One region of the Mesobacillus stamsii genome, then DNA from elsewhere that is predicted to be linked to it. Evidence: riboswitches for the same ligand, from Rfam matches in the RefSeq annotation. Region 1 holds a riboswitch; each other region holds the start of a gene.
What was found. A riboswitch is a leader RNA that binds a small molecule or an ion and turns the genes downstream of it on or off. The one in region 1 is predicted to bind cobalamin.
Positions count from the first base shown of each region.

Region 2: another riboswitch for cobalamin. It lies ahead of metE (5-methyltetrahydropteroyltriglutamate--homocysteine S-methyltransferase); the one in region 1 lies ahead of J2S25_RS14675 (acyl-CoA thioesterase).
Region 3: another riboswitch for cobalamin. It lies ahead of J2S25_RS07400 (ABC transporter substrate-binding protein); the one in region 1 lies ahead of J2S25_RS14675 (acyl-CoA thioesterase).

Region 1 is NZ_JAUSUN010000020.1:64,769-69,893, reverse strand. Features, by position in the region: gene sstT (serine/threonine transporter SstT) at 1-1,194, shown strand, start outside; cobalamin riboswitch at 1,312-1,496, shown strand; gene J2S25_RS14675 (acyl-CoA thioesterase) at 1,660-2,169, shown strand; gene J2S25_RS14670 (ribonucleoside-diphosphate reductase subunit alpha) at 2,147-4,378, shown strand; gene J2S25_RS14665 (ribonucleotide-diphosphate reductase subunit beta) at 4,397-5,125, shown strand, end outside.
Region 2 is NZ_JAUSUN010000002.1:176,845-181,969, forward strand. Features, by position in the region: gene metE (5-methyltetrahydropteroyltriglutamate--homocysteine S-methyltransferase) at 353-2,680, opposite strand; cobalamin riboswitch at 2,839-3,029, opposite strand; gene J2S25_RS02325 (glycerophosphodiester phosphodiesterase) at 3,363-4,280, opposite strand; gene J2S25_RS02330 (glycerophosphodiester phosphodiesterase) at 4,309-5,061, opposite strand.
Region 3 is NZ_JAUSUN010000006.1:182,125-187,249, reverse strand. Features, by position in the region: gene J2S25_RS07405 (DUF2515 family protein) at 65-1,210, shown strand; cobalamin riboswitch at 1,327-1,525, shown strand; gene J2S25_RS07400 (ABC transporter substrate-binding protein) at 1,680-2,654, shown strand; gene J2S25_RS07395 (adenosylcobinamide amidohydrolase) at 2,698-3,414, shown strand; gene cbiB (adenosylcobinamide-phosphate synthase CbiB) at 3,411-4,394, shown strand; gene cobD (threonine-phosphate decarboxylase CobD) at 4,351-5,125, shown strand, end outside.

The sequences.
Region 1 (5,125 bases):
CAGATCATTGCTGGTCTGGTAATCGGGGTGATCCTGGCACTTGCAATCCCTGGAGTTGCAAAGCCTGTTGCCATTTTTGGATCATTATTTGTAGGGGCTCTGAAAGCAGTTGCTCCCATTTTGGTACTGTTCCTGGTTATGTCGGCGATTGCCCAGCATAAACGCGGACAGAAAACAAACATGAAAATGATTATTTTCCTCTATTTTTTGGGAACGTTCTTGGCGGGACTTATCGCCGTTATTGCTAGCTTCCTGTTCCCGGTAAGCTTAAAATTGACAGCTGGCACCGAAGGAATGACGCCTCCAGGAAGTGTGGTAGAGGTTCTTAGAACATTATTGCTCAATATTGTTGACAATCCGGTTAACGCTCTTATAAATGCTAATTATATCGGAATTTTAGCCTGGGCAGTCCTGATCGGTTTTGCTCTGAGAAGTGCAGCAGATTCAACAAAAGTGGTGATTGGCAATTTAGCCGATGCTATGTCCAAGATTGTCGCCTGGGTTATAAAATTTGCTCCGCTTGGCATTATGGGTCTAGTATTTGAATCCATTACGACAAACGGGCTTAGTTCCTTGCTTGGTTATGGAAAATTGCTTGCGGTTTTAATAGGCTGTATGCTGGTCGTTGCGCTTATCGTCAATCCCCTTATCGTGTACACGATGATAAGGCAAAATCCATATCCGCTTGTGTTTAAATGCTTAAAAGAAAGCGGGATTACCGCTTTCTTTACAAGAAGTTCAGCTTCTAATATCCCTGTGAATATTAAAATTTGTGAAGAATTAGGGCTGGATAAAGACTCCTACTCTGTTTCGATTCCGTTAGGCGCAACGATTAATATGGCAGGAGCAGCTGTAACGATTTCCGTGATGACACTGGCTGCTGTCCATACACTTGGCATTCAAGTGGATATTCCAACCGCCATCCTTCTTAGTGTGATGGCTGCCATCAGTGCAGCCGGTGCTTCTGGTGTTGCTGGCGGCTCATTGTTGCTGATCCCTCTCGCAGCCAGCTTATTTGGCATCCCAAATGATGTCGCGATGCAAGTGGTTGCTGTAGGTTTTATCATTGGCGTTGTGCAAGACTCTGTTGAAACGGCACTTAACTCATCGACAGACGTTCTTTTTACGGCTGCTGTAGAATTCAGAAAATGGCGCCAAGAAGGAAAAGTAATCAACATCAAGAAGACATCTTAACTGTCAAATATTCAAATGAATAGTGAAAAATAGTTGAAAAAGCAGGTAAGATGATTTACTATCAATTCATATAACACAATATATTGTGTTAGTAAGAGATTTTTACATCTAAATATTGAAATTGCCGATAAGTATGGTGTCTGAATAAGACTTAATAGGGAATCTGGTGTGAATCCAGAACTGTTCCCGCAACTGTAAGTGCTGACGAAATAAGGATGAACCACTGTCTAACAAATAGATGGGAAGGCCTTAAAATAGGGTGATGCACAAGTCAGGAGACCTGCCATATTTATTCGTGTTATCTTCTTCGGGAATAGGGAAGGTATACGGGGATAAATTGATAGTCTCATGCTGTTTTTGGTGCTTTATATGAGCTGTTAGGATATCAACGTTACTTAAACCCATCTTTCGAGATGGGTTTTTCTTATTTTTCAGGGAGCATTTTTTACACACAGGAGGTCGGACATGGAAGGATTATCAGCAAATGTGTCAAGGACATTTCAGAACAGGCTCGTCCTGCCGCCAGATACAAACCATCTTGGCACGATTTTTGGCGGAACCGTGCTGTCCTATATTGATGAAATCGCCGCAATTGCCGCGATGAAACACAGCAGGAGGGCAGTTGTCACCGCCTCGATTGACTCGGTTAACTTTCTGTCTGCCGCGGTAGTAGGCGATATTTTAACACTCGAAGCGGTGGTCATTTCAACAGGCAGAACATCAATGGAAGTATTCGTGAAAGTGGAAAGTGAAAACTTGAAAACAAGCAGGAGAACGCTGACGACCACGTCAATTCTTACGATGATCGCGAAGGATGAGAATGGTAAACCGGAGCCAGTCGCAAGGGTCATTCCAGAAAACGATCAAGAACGGGAGATGTTCAATACTGCCGATATGCGAAGGAAGCGCAGGCTGGAAGCAAGAAAAAGCAATCAAGTTGGAGGGATAATCGATGAGTATCCAAGCAAAGGATGAAAATGCAGCAAAACTGATCGCAGAAATAGAGTTTGCGTTCCCTAAATTGGACTTTCCATTTTTCAAAGCAAAGGTGGACCAAGCCCTTGAAGTGAAGGATATGACCGATGATCAGATCGAGAACATGTTGATTTTGACCGCAGTGGAACGAATTAGCCGGGACGAGCCTGAATGGACATATGTAGCTGCGGGGTTTTATTTAAAAAAATTATACAGACTTAGTGCCCATTTTCGAAATGGAAGAATAGAATCTGGTTACGGTTCATTCTATGAGTTGATCAATAGCTTAATAGAGATTGGGATTTATGACAATCGAGTGTTAGCATCCTACTCCCGTGACGAAATAGATCACCTGGAAAAAGTCATCGATCCAGAGAGAGACAAGCTGTTTACCTATATAGGGCTTTTAACCTTGGCGGAAAGGTATCTGGCACGCACCCAAAATGGTGATATTGCCGAACTTCCACAGGAGCGATTCATGATGATCGCGATGACATTGTTAGCTGAAGAACCAAAGGAAAAGCGGATTCCATTAGTGGAAGAGGCTTACTGGGCGCTTTCCAATTTATATATGACAGTCGCCACACCGACATTATCGAACGCTGGCAAAAGCTATGGACAGTTATCGAGCTGCTTTATTGATACAGTTGCTGATGATTTAAGAAGTATTTACGACTCGAATACAGATATTTCCACCTTAAGCAAAAACGGGGGCGGAATTGGCGTTTACCTTGGAAAGATCAGAAGTCGCGGCAGTGATATCAAAGGTTTTAAAGGGGTCAGTTCGGGAGTCATTCCGTGGATGAAACAACTGAATAACACCGCTGTTTCGGTTGATCAATTAGGACAGCGTCAAGGGGCGATTGCTGTTTATCTCGATGTGTGGCATAAAGACATCTTCTCATTCCTTGATGCCAAGCTGAACAATGGAGACGAGCGCCAGCGGACGCATGATTTATTTTCAGGCATATGTATCCCGGATTTATTTATGGAACAGGTGGAAAACCGTGGGGACTGGTATCTGTTCGATCCTCATGAAGTAAGGAGGGTCATGGGATTTTCCCTTGAAGATCATTTTGATGAGGAGAAGGGGGCTGGCTCCTTTCGCGAAAAATATTGGGCTTGCGTCCATCAATCTGGTTTGTCACACGAAGTGGTTCCTGCTATTGAAATCTTCAAATCTATCATGATTTCTCAGCTCGAAACCGGCACCCCCTACATGTTTTACAGGGATCAGGTCAACAGGCTCAATGCAAATCACCATAAAGGGATGATTTACTGCAGCAATCTCTGCACAGAAATCACCCAGAATATGAGCCCTACCCTCCTTGAAGAGGAAACGGTGCAGGACGGAAAGATAGTAATCTATAAAAAACCGGGGGACTTTGTTGTCTGCAACTTATCCTCGATTTCTTTAGCAAAGAGCGTGATAGATGATGTACTTGAGAGAGTGATCAACATCCAAGTTAGGATGCTCGATAATGTTATCAATATCAATGAAATTCCTGTCCTCCAGGCGCAAATAACCAACCAGAACTACAGGGGAATCGGACTGGGTACATTTGGGTGGCATCATTTACTGGCTCTTCAAGGGATTAAATGGGAAAGTGAAGAAGCGGTCGAGTATTGTGATCGTCTCTATGAAACGATTGCCTTTTTCACTATCAGCGCAAGTCTCGAGCTGGCAAAAGAAAAAGGGGCATACCCTTATTTCGCAGGATCGGACTGGTCAACAGGACAATTTTTCAAAAAAAGACAATACATTGGTGACAGCTGGGACAACCTGGCTGAGGAAGTAAAGCAGAATGGAATCAGAAATGGGTATCTGATGGCGGTAGCTCCAAATTCTTCCACTTCGATTCTAGCTGGTTCGACAGCAAGTATTGATCCGGTTTTTAGGTTGGAATACTCCGAGGAGAAGAAGGATTATAAAATCCCTGTGACCGCACCAGATTTATCGGCCGAAACGATGTGGTTCTATAAGACAGCCTATAACGTGGATCAGCATTGGAGCATCAGACAGAATGCCCGCCGACAGCGCCATATCGATCAGGGGATTTCGTTTAATTTCTACGTCACAAACAACATTAAGGCAAAAGCGCTGCTGGAGCTGCATATGGATGCATGGAAGTCCGGACTGAAAACGACGTATTACGTCCGCTCCACCTCCAGCAGTGAGTTTGCTGAATGTGAGAGCTGCCATAGTTAAAAGAAAGGATGAAAATCAATGACGCAATTGAAGAAAAGAAACCTTGTAGACGTTGGAGCTCCCAATGCTTCAACTGGCATTTTAAATGGCCAGAGTTCCAATATATTGAATTGGGATGATGTCCGTTTCCCCTGGGCTTATCCAAAATACAAGAGAATGCTGGGGAATTTCTGGACTCCTTTTGAGATCAATATGTCAAAGGATATCAAGCAATTTTCCATGCTTTCCGAAAAAGAACAGGATGCTTTTTTGAAAATCATCGGTCTGCTGGCACTCCTTGACAGCATTCAAACAGACTATGCTGGCAAAGTTGCCGATTATCTCACCGATTCCAGTTTAAATGCATTAATGATCATTTTGGCACAGCAGGAAGTAATCCATAACCATTCCTACAGCTACGTGTTATCAAGCAACGTATCCAAGTCGAAGCAAGAGGAAGTGTTCGACTACTGGCGGACAGAACCGATCCTGCGCAAGCGGAATGAATTTATCACGGACGGCTATAAAGGGTTCGCGGAACATCCAAGCATAGGAAATTTGTTGCATTCCATCATCTATGATGTCATTCTCGAAGGCCTGTTTTTCTACTCGGGCTTCGCCTTCTTTTATAACCTTGCGCGGAATCAGAAAATGGTCGCCACCAGCACGATGATTAACTACATCAACCGGGACGAACAGCTGCATGTAGGGTTATTTGAAAAAATTTTCAAAGAGATTCTCCTTGAAAATCCAGAATATGACACAGAA
Region 2 (5,125 bases), on a different contig from region 1:
AACGTTTCCAATAGTATTCAGGTAAGTTCGCATAGATACACAAAGGTTATAACTGTACACATTTTCGTGTACAAATACACAAATGAATGGGGGGAGGGAAATTTATTTGAGAGGAATTTATTTATTGAAAAAAGGTATTGTGGATAACATAAAAAAAGACCGATCTCTATAAATAGAGAGACGATCAATTTTTAATAGAATTACATCTTATTTGTTAGTAGATGACTTCAGATTGAGATAGTAGAAGTGCGCTTCCAGCTAACATGGAACAGAATCGACTGTATACGAATTGTATAGTATTCAAAAAAAGTTTTAAGATAGAGTCCCACTTGCATACCATCATCTAAATTGATTACTCTTTTGCATTCACAAAAGCATTTGTTTCTTTGACGGGATACCCAACTGTCTCTCTCGTTTCCTTTGCTGCTTCGATCATGATTTTAAGTGCTTCGATGGTTTCTTCGGTTCCTCTTGTTTTCAGCCCGCAGTCTGGATTGATCCAGAATCGTTTTGGATCGAGGACTTTCAGGGCGCGTGAAATGTTGGTGGACATTTCCTCAATAGTTGGTACTCGTTTACTATGAATATCATAAACACCGAGCCCAATTCCCTTTTCATAGGTGGTATCTTCGAACGATTGGATAAGCTCTCCATGGCTTCGCGACGTTTCGATTGAAATTACATCAGCATCTAAAGCGTTGATGGCATCCATTATTTCCTCAAAATCGGAATAGCACATATGAGTGTGGATCTGGGTTTCATTTTTTACTGTGGAGACTGCCAGCTTAAAGGCGTGAACAGCTGCATTTAAGTAGTTGTCCCATTTTTCTTTTTTTAATGGCAAGCCCTCGCGAAGCGCCGGTTCGTCTACTTGAATCATCTGGATTCCATTCTTTTCGAGAATGTTAATTTCTTCTCTTAATGCAAGCGCGATCTGGTTAGCAACGGTAAACCGGGAAAGATCATCGCGTACAAAGGACCAGTTCAGGATGGTGATCGGACCTGTCAACATGCCTTTTACAGGCTTCGAAGTTAACGATTGGGCATAAACGGACTCTTTCAGCGTCATCGGAGCCAAAAATGCTACATCCCCAAAAATGAGCGGTGGTTTGACGCATCTGGAACCATATGACTGCACCCAGCCAAATTTCGTAAATTGAAAGCCGCCTAATTTCTCGCCAAAATATTCGACCATGTCGGTACGTTCAAATTCTCCATGGACAAAAACATCCAGTCCTAACTTTTCTTGAATTTCAATCCACTTTTTGATTTCAGCTTTGATAAAATCTTCATATTGTTCCGTGGTCAGCTCTTTTTTACGCCATTTTAACCGTTGCTTTCTGATTTCCTGTGTCTGCGGGAAGCTGCCAATGGTGGTTGTCGGCAAAATGGGCAACTGAAAAGCGGACTCCTGCAGTTTGCTGCGGCTTTCAAAAGGAGCTTGGCGCTCGGCGTTCATTGCTTCTAGATTGGCAGTAGCAAGCTGGACTTTTGTATTGTTTCGTTCAGGAGAACCATTCAACGTCTCAATTGCAGCTTTACTGGCTTTGATATCTTTCTCAATTGCTGCTTTTCCCTCTTTTACTCCTTTTGAAAGAAGAGCAACTTCCTGCAGTTTTTCATCTGCAAACGAAAGGGCATTTTTGAGAGTGGGCGTTAATTCAGTTTCATTATTCACAGTTATTGGTACATGCAAGAGGCTTGAAGCTGGCTGAATCATCAACTGTTCACACTTTGCTGCTGCAGCAATTTTTTCAAGAAGGGTGATTCGTTCTTCTATATTTGCTCGCCACACATTTCGCCCATCAATCACACCTGCTGCAAGCATTTTGTCCTGAGGGAAGCCGAACGTATTTAATGCTTTCAAGTTTTGCCCATCATCATGGACAAAATCTAAGCCAATTCCGTGCACAGGAAGACTTGTAATTTCTTCAAAATAATCAAGATGGTCAAAATACGTCTGTAAAATCATTTTTATTTTTGGAGCCGCTTTGGTTAGTGTCTCGTATGTTTCTTTCAACAAATGAATTTCTTCGGCAGATAGGGTAGTGCACAATATCGGTTCATCGATTTGAACCCACTCCACTCCAGCCGCTTCTAATTCACCTAGCATCTGGGCATACAGAGGGGTAAAAAGCTCCACCATATCCTTTAATTCTTGTTGATCGTACCCTTTGGCCAGTTTTACGAACGTCACCGGACCGAGAATAACGGGTTTCCCATTGATCCCGAGTTTTTGTTTTGCTTCTTGATAAAAATGAAGCGGACGATTTTCCACAAATGCTGGATTTCGTTGATTTAACTCAGGGACGATATAATGGTAATTGGTGTTAAACCATTTAGTCATTTCTGATGCAACTGCAGAACGATTTCCTCGGGCAATGTCAAAATAGGTTTCGAGTGGCACTTTGCCTCCTTTGTATTCAAACCGTTCTGGTACAAGGCCAAACATCATTGCGGTATCGAGCACATGATCATACATGCTAAAGTCGCCAACAGGAATTAGATCAATCCCTTGATCCAACTGCTTTTTAAGATGATCCAAACGAAACTCTTGCATTTGCAGCAAAAAAGTTTCTTTTTCCATCTTGCCCGACCAAAAGTGTTCAAGCGCCTTTTTCCATTCACGATGCTCCCCGATCCGCGGGTAACCTAAATTTGTACTAATTACGTTTTTCAATGTGAAACACTCCTCGTTTTGTTTTAAAAAAATAGGTGAAACAACGAAAAAAATCCCTCTTTTTTGGGGAAAAGAGAGATCAATGCGCATCGTTAATTAAAGCTGAGAGAGAATCCCTCTCAACTCTGCGTATTTCACTTGCTCTATACACCCGTAGAGTAAAGTGCGTACAACAGGCAGGTCTCCTGGCTCTGGTTCACCGCTCCTTATCCCTTCCCATTTCTAGCGAAACAGTGGCTTAACGATAAGTCGCTCCCCAATACAGTGGCGGGACCGCGCCGGCTTCTCACCGGTCTTCCCTTTTAACTAAACAGCAAAGCTGCTCAGCACCTGAAGCAAACAGAGATACAGTTCTCGATAAAAAAACAGAAAACTGTAAACAAATATTAAAAATTTTTTAAATTTAATAAAAATACTAGCATGAGAAGAGGCTGGTGTCAAAAGATTACTCTTTGTTCTAATATATAGATGGTGAAAAATTCAAATTGCTGGCATTTCCTCTTTTCCTTCAAAACCTGTCCGAAGTTCGCCCTAGTTCGGACTACTTTTCCCCTTTTCCTGCTAAACCTGTCCGAACTTGGCTCTAGTTCGGACTACTTTTCCTCTTTTTCGCCGAAACCTGTCCGAACTTCGCCCCAGTTCGGACTACTTTTCCTCTTTTCCTGCTAAACCTGTCCGAACTTCACTTAATTAATCCAACTAACTTATCTGGAGTGTTTGTGAATTGGCCGTCGACTCCTTGGGAGAGGAGGGTTGTCATTTCTTTTTGGGTATTGATGGTCCATGGGTGAACGACGAGCTTGTTCTGATGGGCATTTTGGATGAATTGGGGTGTTACCAGCTCTTTGCTTGGTCCGATTCCATAGGCATAATCGGAGATTCGCTTGAATTCTTGGGATGGATCTTTGCCTTTTAGCATTTTTGCTGTGTAGAGTTGAATAAGCTTGACTTGTGGTACGATTGATTTTAGCTTGCGCAGGCTGTCCTCACTGAATGATTCGATAATGAGGTTGGGATCGTCGAGGATTTCGTTGCTTTTTAAAATATTGATCAATTTTTCTTCCATTCCAGGATAGATATTTGGAGCTTTTGTTTCTATATAAAGGCTTACTTTCCCGTCAGCCTGCTGTTTTACAAATTTAATCGCTTCGTCTAATGTTGGTACTGGCTGACCTAGGTAGTCTTTTTGAGCTAGCTTCGGGTTTGCCTGATTGAACCAAGCGCCAGCATCTAAACGCTGGATTTCTTTTAAAGTAAAATCTTTTACTCGCCATGGAGCGCGATGTGGATATATTTGTTTAACGTTCGTAGTTCTAGCGAGTGTTTCATCGTGCATCGCGATTAATTGGCCGTCCTTTGTCATTTGCAAGTCGATCTCTACATAATCTGCTTTCATTTGAATGGCCTGTTTATAGGCTGGCAATGTATGTTCCGGCCCATACGCGGACGCACCGCGATGGGCAATTACCGAAACAGTTACAATAATCGGGGCTTGGTTAACATTGTTTTGCCTTGACGCCAATGCATGAATCGCCCAGGGAACCGCTATCGGTATCAAAAAAACAAGACAAGCAAGACCAGCTAGCATTAGGTTCTTCATGATAAACATCCTTCGTGTTTGTTAAGTGTTAACGCTTATTTCTTATCGCAATCGCTCTTTCGGGAAAATCGGTAATAATCGCTTGGACTTGTACGTCTAACAGTTGGCCAATTTCCGCTGGATCGTTTACCGTCCAAACGCGTATTTTATCATATAATTCCCTTGCACCGATTTGATACTCCTCAGGAGGGGGCAATACCATTTTTTTATGAACATGCAAAGCCTCGAGGTCCAGCATGTTCATATGATCGATTGGAAAAGAAATTTTATTATTGACTAACCAGGCAATATTCGCGTCGGGAGCTACTTTTTTCATTCGCATTAACGACGGCAAATGGAAGGAAGAATACACAACTTTTCGATTGTTGCCATACTTTTTCACGATCGAATGCACTTTTTCTTCTATGCCCTCATAAACCACCGCATACGTTTTTAACTCAATATTTAGCTCCGTAGGATAGGGGGCCATTAACTCCAGTACTTCCTGCAAAGTAGGCACCGTTTCCGAATCCCACTCTTCCTCGTAGTCTGGTAATAGAACAAACCGACTTCCCGCACTAACTTGTTTTATTTCGGATAATGTCTGATCTTTAATCCAGCCTGTTCCATTTGTCGTCCGGTCTAGTGTTTCATCATGGATGACGACCACTTCTCCATCTAGTGTCAAGTGGACATCTAATTCGATTCCTTCCACACCTTGGTCGATTGCTTTTTTAAAACTAAGCAAGGTATTTTCAGGGTAGCTGCCTTTTGCTCCGCGATGGCCATAAATCTTCGTCATGTGATCACCTTTTCCTTTTATGATAAAAAAGAAAAAGCATGGCTGCCCACACCTTTTCCTTTTT
Region 3 (5,125 bases), on a different contig from region 1:
AATGAATATGCATTCCTTTGATAGGAATAACTGATCCACTAAAAATGAATTCATATGAAGGATGATGCCGTTTTTGCTGAACTCTTTCTCAGATATTAAAAAAGACTTAAAGAACAAGGCAAACAAGAAGACTTCTGGGGAACTCCCCTGTTTATCACAAAAAGATAAAAGTAGAATCCAAGTGATAAAAGAACAGACGAGACAACTCAACCAAAACAATAGCACGCGGACGCAAGCGTACTTTGATTTTTACCATCAGCATCCTGAAATACACTGGGCATTGCTTGGACATATGGTTTCCCGTAACGTTGGATGGAATATGACCGATTTAAAAGGGGAGCTGTTAACAAAGCTTTTGCCTGAACGAGAGCAGGAAGATTTTTTTGCATTTTTGGAACGAGGTAGTTGGTTGATTTTTCAGGATGTATTTCCCCAATTTTTGATTTATGACTTGAGTGTCAAGGTCAAGAAAGAAATGTTTTACCTTTTGCGCTATTTTGGTATTTCTACCTTTATGGAGACGATGTGGGATTATTTTTGGAATAGTGGCGACAAAACTAGCTTAGCGATTGCAATGGTGATTAATGAACAAAACTACTTGGAAAAAAGATTGATTCAAAATCAGCATTATCAAAAAATCGTTACAGGAACGGTCAGCTTTAAAATGTATGATTTCTTGAACCTTAATAACACTATTTTTCCTTATGCAGCTGGGAATGACACGGAGAAAGCATCCCTTGCTGGCGCAGCCTTACGGTATTTCACTTCGCTTCACGAGAGAATTTTATTCGGAAAAAAATTGTATTCGCTGCTTTTTCAGCAGGAAAAGATTTTGTCAGGAGTTTTGAAATGGGCCGATGAGCACCCACACACGGGCTCGCGAAAAGATTATTGGCCAGATGTATTTAATGATGTAAACGAATCTTTTCCTCGCTCCCTTTATAAGCGGCGCGTCAAAAATTGCGAGTTAAGGAAAGGTGCCGAGCGGCTGTACAGCCCGTCTTTAAAATACGCCTGGCCGAATATTCCTCAAGAAGAGGCAGAGAACGGGGATTGGTTTGAGGATTGGCGTGTACTGGATTATTTTCAAAGAAAGGATCATTGTGATGGAGATATTTTTCATCATTACTGCAAAACCATTGAAAAAATAGAACTGGCGGTTATGACGAAGGAAGCGATTCTTTTGCGGGAAGATGAACAAAGCTTATGAGAAGAGTCTGGGTGAGATTAGTAGGATTCATTCGCTGGGAAAAAACTTTTAGTCATTTCGTCTCAAATTGACACTTTTTTCGACAAAAATTGTGTATAATATATACCAACGGAAAATTAAATACATAAAGATTTGGTGTTTTCTAAACGCATTTCTAGTTTAGAGACTTAATAGGGAAGGTTGGTGAAATTCCAACGCGGTCCCGCCACTGTAACTGGGAGCTTCAAGCATGTTGCCACTGTACTTTTTGTATGGGAAGGCGCTTGATTTGCAATGACCAGAAGCCAGGAGACCTGCCAGATTCTTTGCTTCACAACCTACGAGGATAGGAGGTGTTTGAGAACGATTCTGTCTTAATAGACAAACCGGCACAAACATCTCCATGGAATAATGGGGGTGTTTTTTTAGGTTTATAGACGGTTTTTTAAAAAAAATTGGTACTTTAAAAGATAATTTGGAGGAATGAAGGATGAAAAAGTGGAACGCGTTCCTATTTGCTTTATTGCTGTTGATTGGGTCGCTAGCTGGATGTGGCAGCGACAATGCGGATAAGACGAAACAAGAAAACACAAACACTGCAGAAACAGCCCCGCAGGCAGAAGTGACTTTCCCTGTAGTGATCACAGACGGAACAGGACAAGATGTAACAATAGAATCAAAACCGGAAAAAATTGTTTCCCTGATTCCAAGCAATACAGAAATTGCATACGGGTTGGGTCTGGAGGAACAGATTGTTGGAGTTTCTGATTTTGATAATTTCCCTGAACAAGTGGCGGAGAAAGAGAAAGTTGGCGGCATGGAGTTTAATGTCGAGAAAATCATTTCTTTGAAGCCTGATTTGGTTCTTGCCCATGCTTCAAGTGCCCATACATCGGAAGCTGGATTGCAGCAGCTTAGAGATGCGGGCATTACCGTACTTGTCGTGAATGATGCGACAACTTTCGATCAAGTATATGAATCGATCAGCATGCTGGGAACAGCATCCGGCCAAAAGGAAAAAGCGGATGCGATGATTGCGGACATGAAGAATAAAACGGAAGAGATTCAAACAAAAGCACAAGCAATAAAAGAGGAAGATCGCAAGTCAGTATTTGTAGAAGTATCTCCGGCGCCGGAGGTTTATGCAGCTGGGAAAAATACATTCATTGATGAAATGCTGCAGATCATAAATGCAGAGAATACCGTTACCGAAGAGGGATGGCCTAAGCTGGATTCAGAGACAATTATAAAAAGAAATCCAGATGTGATTATTACCACCCACGGTTACTATACACCTGAGCCAGTTAAAAATGTAACAAGCCGCAAAGGCTGGGAGAATATTACCGCGGTCAAAGAAAATCGCGTAGTTGATGTACATTCAGACAAGGTGACGCGAACAGGGCCGAGACTGACAGAAGGGTTAGAAGAGCTTGCAAAAGCGGTTTACCCAGATGTTTTTAACTAAAAAGTTGAGCCCTTTTTCACATTTAAAGGAGGCTGTGCCAGAAATGGTATTGCTTCCTACAAATGGCTCAGACGAGGCAGCAGCAGTGGAAATAGGCTCAAGCCATCTTGAAGTGACAGGAGATTTCATTGTCTTGAAATCTCCTATTCCATTAAGAACTATTTCTTCGGGAGTTGTTGGCGCGGGAACGGGCTGGTACAGCAGCTTCGTGAACCGCCATGTGAACAAGGATTATAATTGCAGGGACCATCGGGAAGAAATGAGCCAATATTTGAAGAAACAGGGAATAGAGCCGAAGGAAACGGTGGGGATGATGACTGCCGTGAGGACAGAAGATGTATGTTATAAGCAATATCAAGAAGAAGGGTTTTCAGTGTTTTTCGTTATAACAGCAGGTGTGGGAAATGCGGTGGATGCCTCGAGAAGCAGGGAGTATTATTCCAATGACTCATCACCTGGAACGATCAATACCTGGATTTACATAAGCGGTGAACTGACCGAAGAAGCGTTCATCCAAAGTATTATCACAGCAACAGAAGCAAAAACAAAGGCGCTGCATGATTTGGAGATAAGGGACTCCTTGTCAGGGACCGTGGCAACAGGTACTTCAACTGACAGCATTCTCATCGCCTCTTCCCAGCGTGGGCAAAAGCTGGAATATGCCGGCACGATAACTCCTCTTGGACAAATCATTGGCAAAGGTGTCTATGAATGTACAGTCGAAGCAATTAGGAGCAGCCAGAAAAGGGGGAAGAAGTGATCGTCCATCATCTTATCGCCGTAACATTTGCTGTCCTCCTTGATTGGTTTGTGGGGGATCCGCCGGACTGGCCGCATCCGGTGAAATGGATGGGCACACTTATTTACAAATTGGACCGCATAATGAATAGGGGCAGCGGCAAAAAGGCAAAAGGCACGGCAATGGTGATCGTTGTTCTGCTGATTGTAGGGGGCATTGCCATCTTGGTTACTTCCATTTTTTACTACATCCATCCAGCAGCGGGCATTTTCATGGAAGCGATGCTGATTTCTACCGCGATTGCCCAAAAAAGTCTCAAGGAAGCTAGTCTATCGGTTTATGATCCACTTGTTACTAACAATCTTGAAGAGGCAAGAGAAAAGCTTTCTTGGATTGTTGGCCGCGATACAGAACGGCTTGATGAGCCAGAAATAGTCCGAGCGGCCGTTGAAACGGTTGCTGAAAACACGAGCGATGGCATTACTGCTCCGCTTTTCTGGGCGGCCATTGGAGGAGCCCCGTTTGCGCTTATATACCGGGCAATCAATACTTGTGATTCGATGGTTGGTTATAAAAACGAGAAGTATCTTGAATTTGGCTGGGCATCGGCAAAACTGGATGATTTGGTGAACTGGCTACCAAGCCGGTTAACTTCTCTTTGTATGATCATAATGAACCGCCCGATGTACACTACTAGAATGTCTGCCTGGAAAATGGTTAGGCGCGACGCCAGAAAGCACCCAAGTCCGAACAGCGGTTGGGGAGAGGCCGCTGTGGCTGCGATCATGGGGATCCAGCTTGGAGGCATCAATTATTATAAAGGGATCGTATCGAAACGCGCCACGATGGGCGAAGAACTTGTCCCTCTTGAGAAAAATCATATGGTAGCAGCAAACAAAATTGTAACAGCGACTGTTCCGCTCTTTTTAGCAGTGCTGTGGCTTGGGGGAATTGTCTTTGAAGTGGCCATCTCATGGTGCCAATCCACATTATTTATATGAAGAAATGAACCTGACCATTCCAAAGGAAAAGCTGGATTTCAGCGCCAATATAAATCCACTGGGACCACCTCCTTTGGTAAAAGAAAATTGGGGCGAACTCCTAGAATCGGTTCATGAGTATCCCGACCCAAACGGGACATTTTTAAAAAGAAAGCTAGCCGATCGCGAAGGATTGCAGGAAAATCAGGTGCTTCTCGGAAATGGAGCCGCTGAAATTATTTCCCTGATTGGCCGGATGCTTGCAGGGAAACAGGTGGTGATTGTCCAGCCTGCTTTTTCAGAATACGAAGAAGCATGCAGGGGGAATGGCTGCCAAATTGAGTATCACCAGCTGCCAGCTGACGGGGCCTGGATCGAGGACAATGTAAGTGACAAGCTCCAGAAAGCAGCTGCCTTATTTCTATGCAATCCTAATAATCCAACAGGTGCCTACTATCCTAAATCGATCATTCTTCATTTGCTAGAGGAGTGCACAAGGCTGCATTGCTTGCTAATTGTCGATGAGGCATTTTTCGACTTCCTCGAAGAATATGAATCTATTTCCCCTTACATACATGAATATCGGAATCTGCTCCTCATTCGATCGATGACGAAAATGTTTGCGATCCCTGGATTAAGGCTTGGCTATTTGCTTGCAGATCAAGAAGTCATTAGCAAGCTTGCAGCGATCCAACCCCATTGGAGTACAAATGCGATTGCATTGAAAGCAGGGGAATGGTGTCTCGATAGTG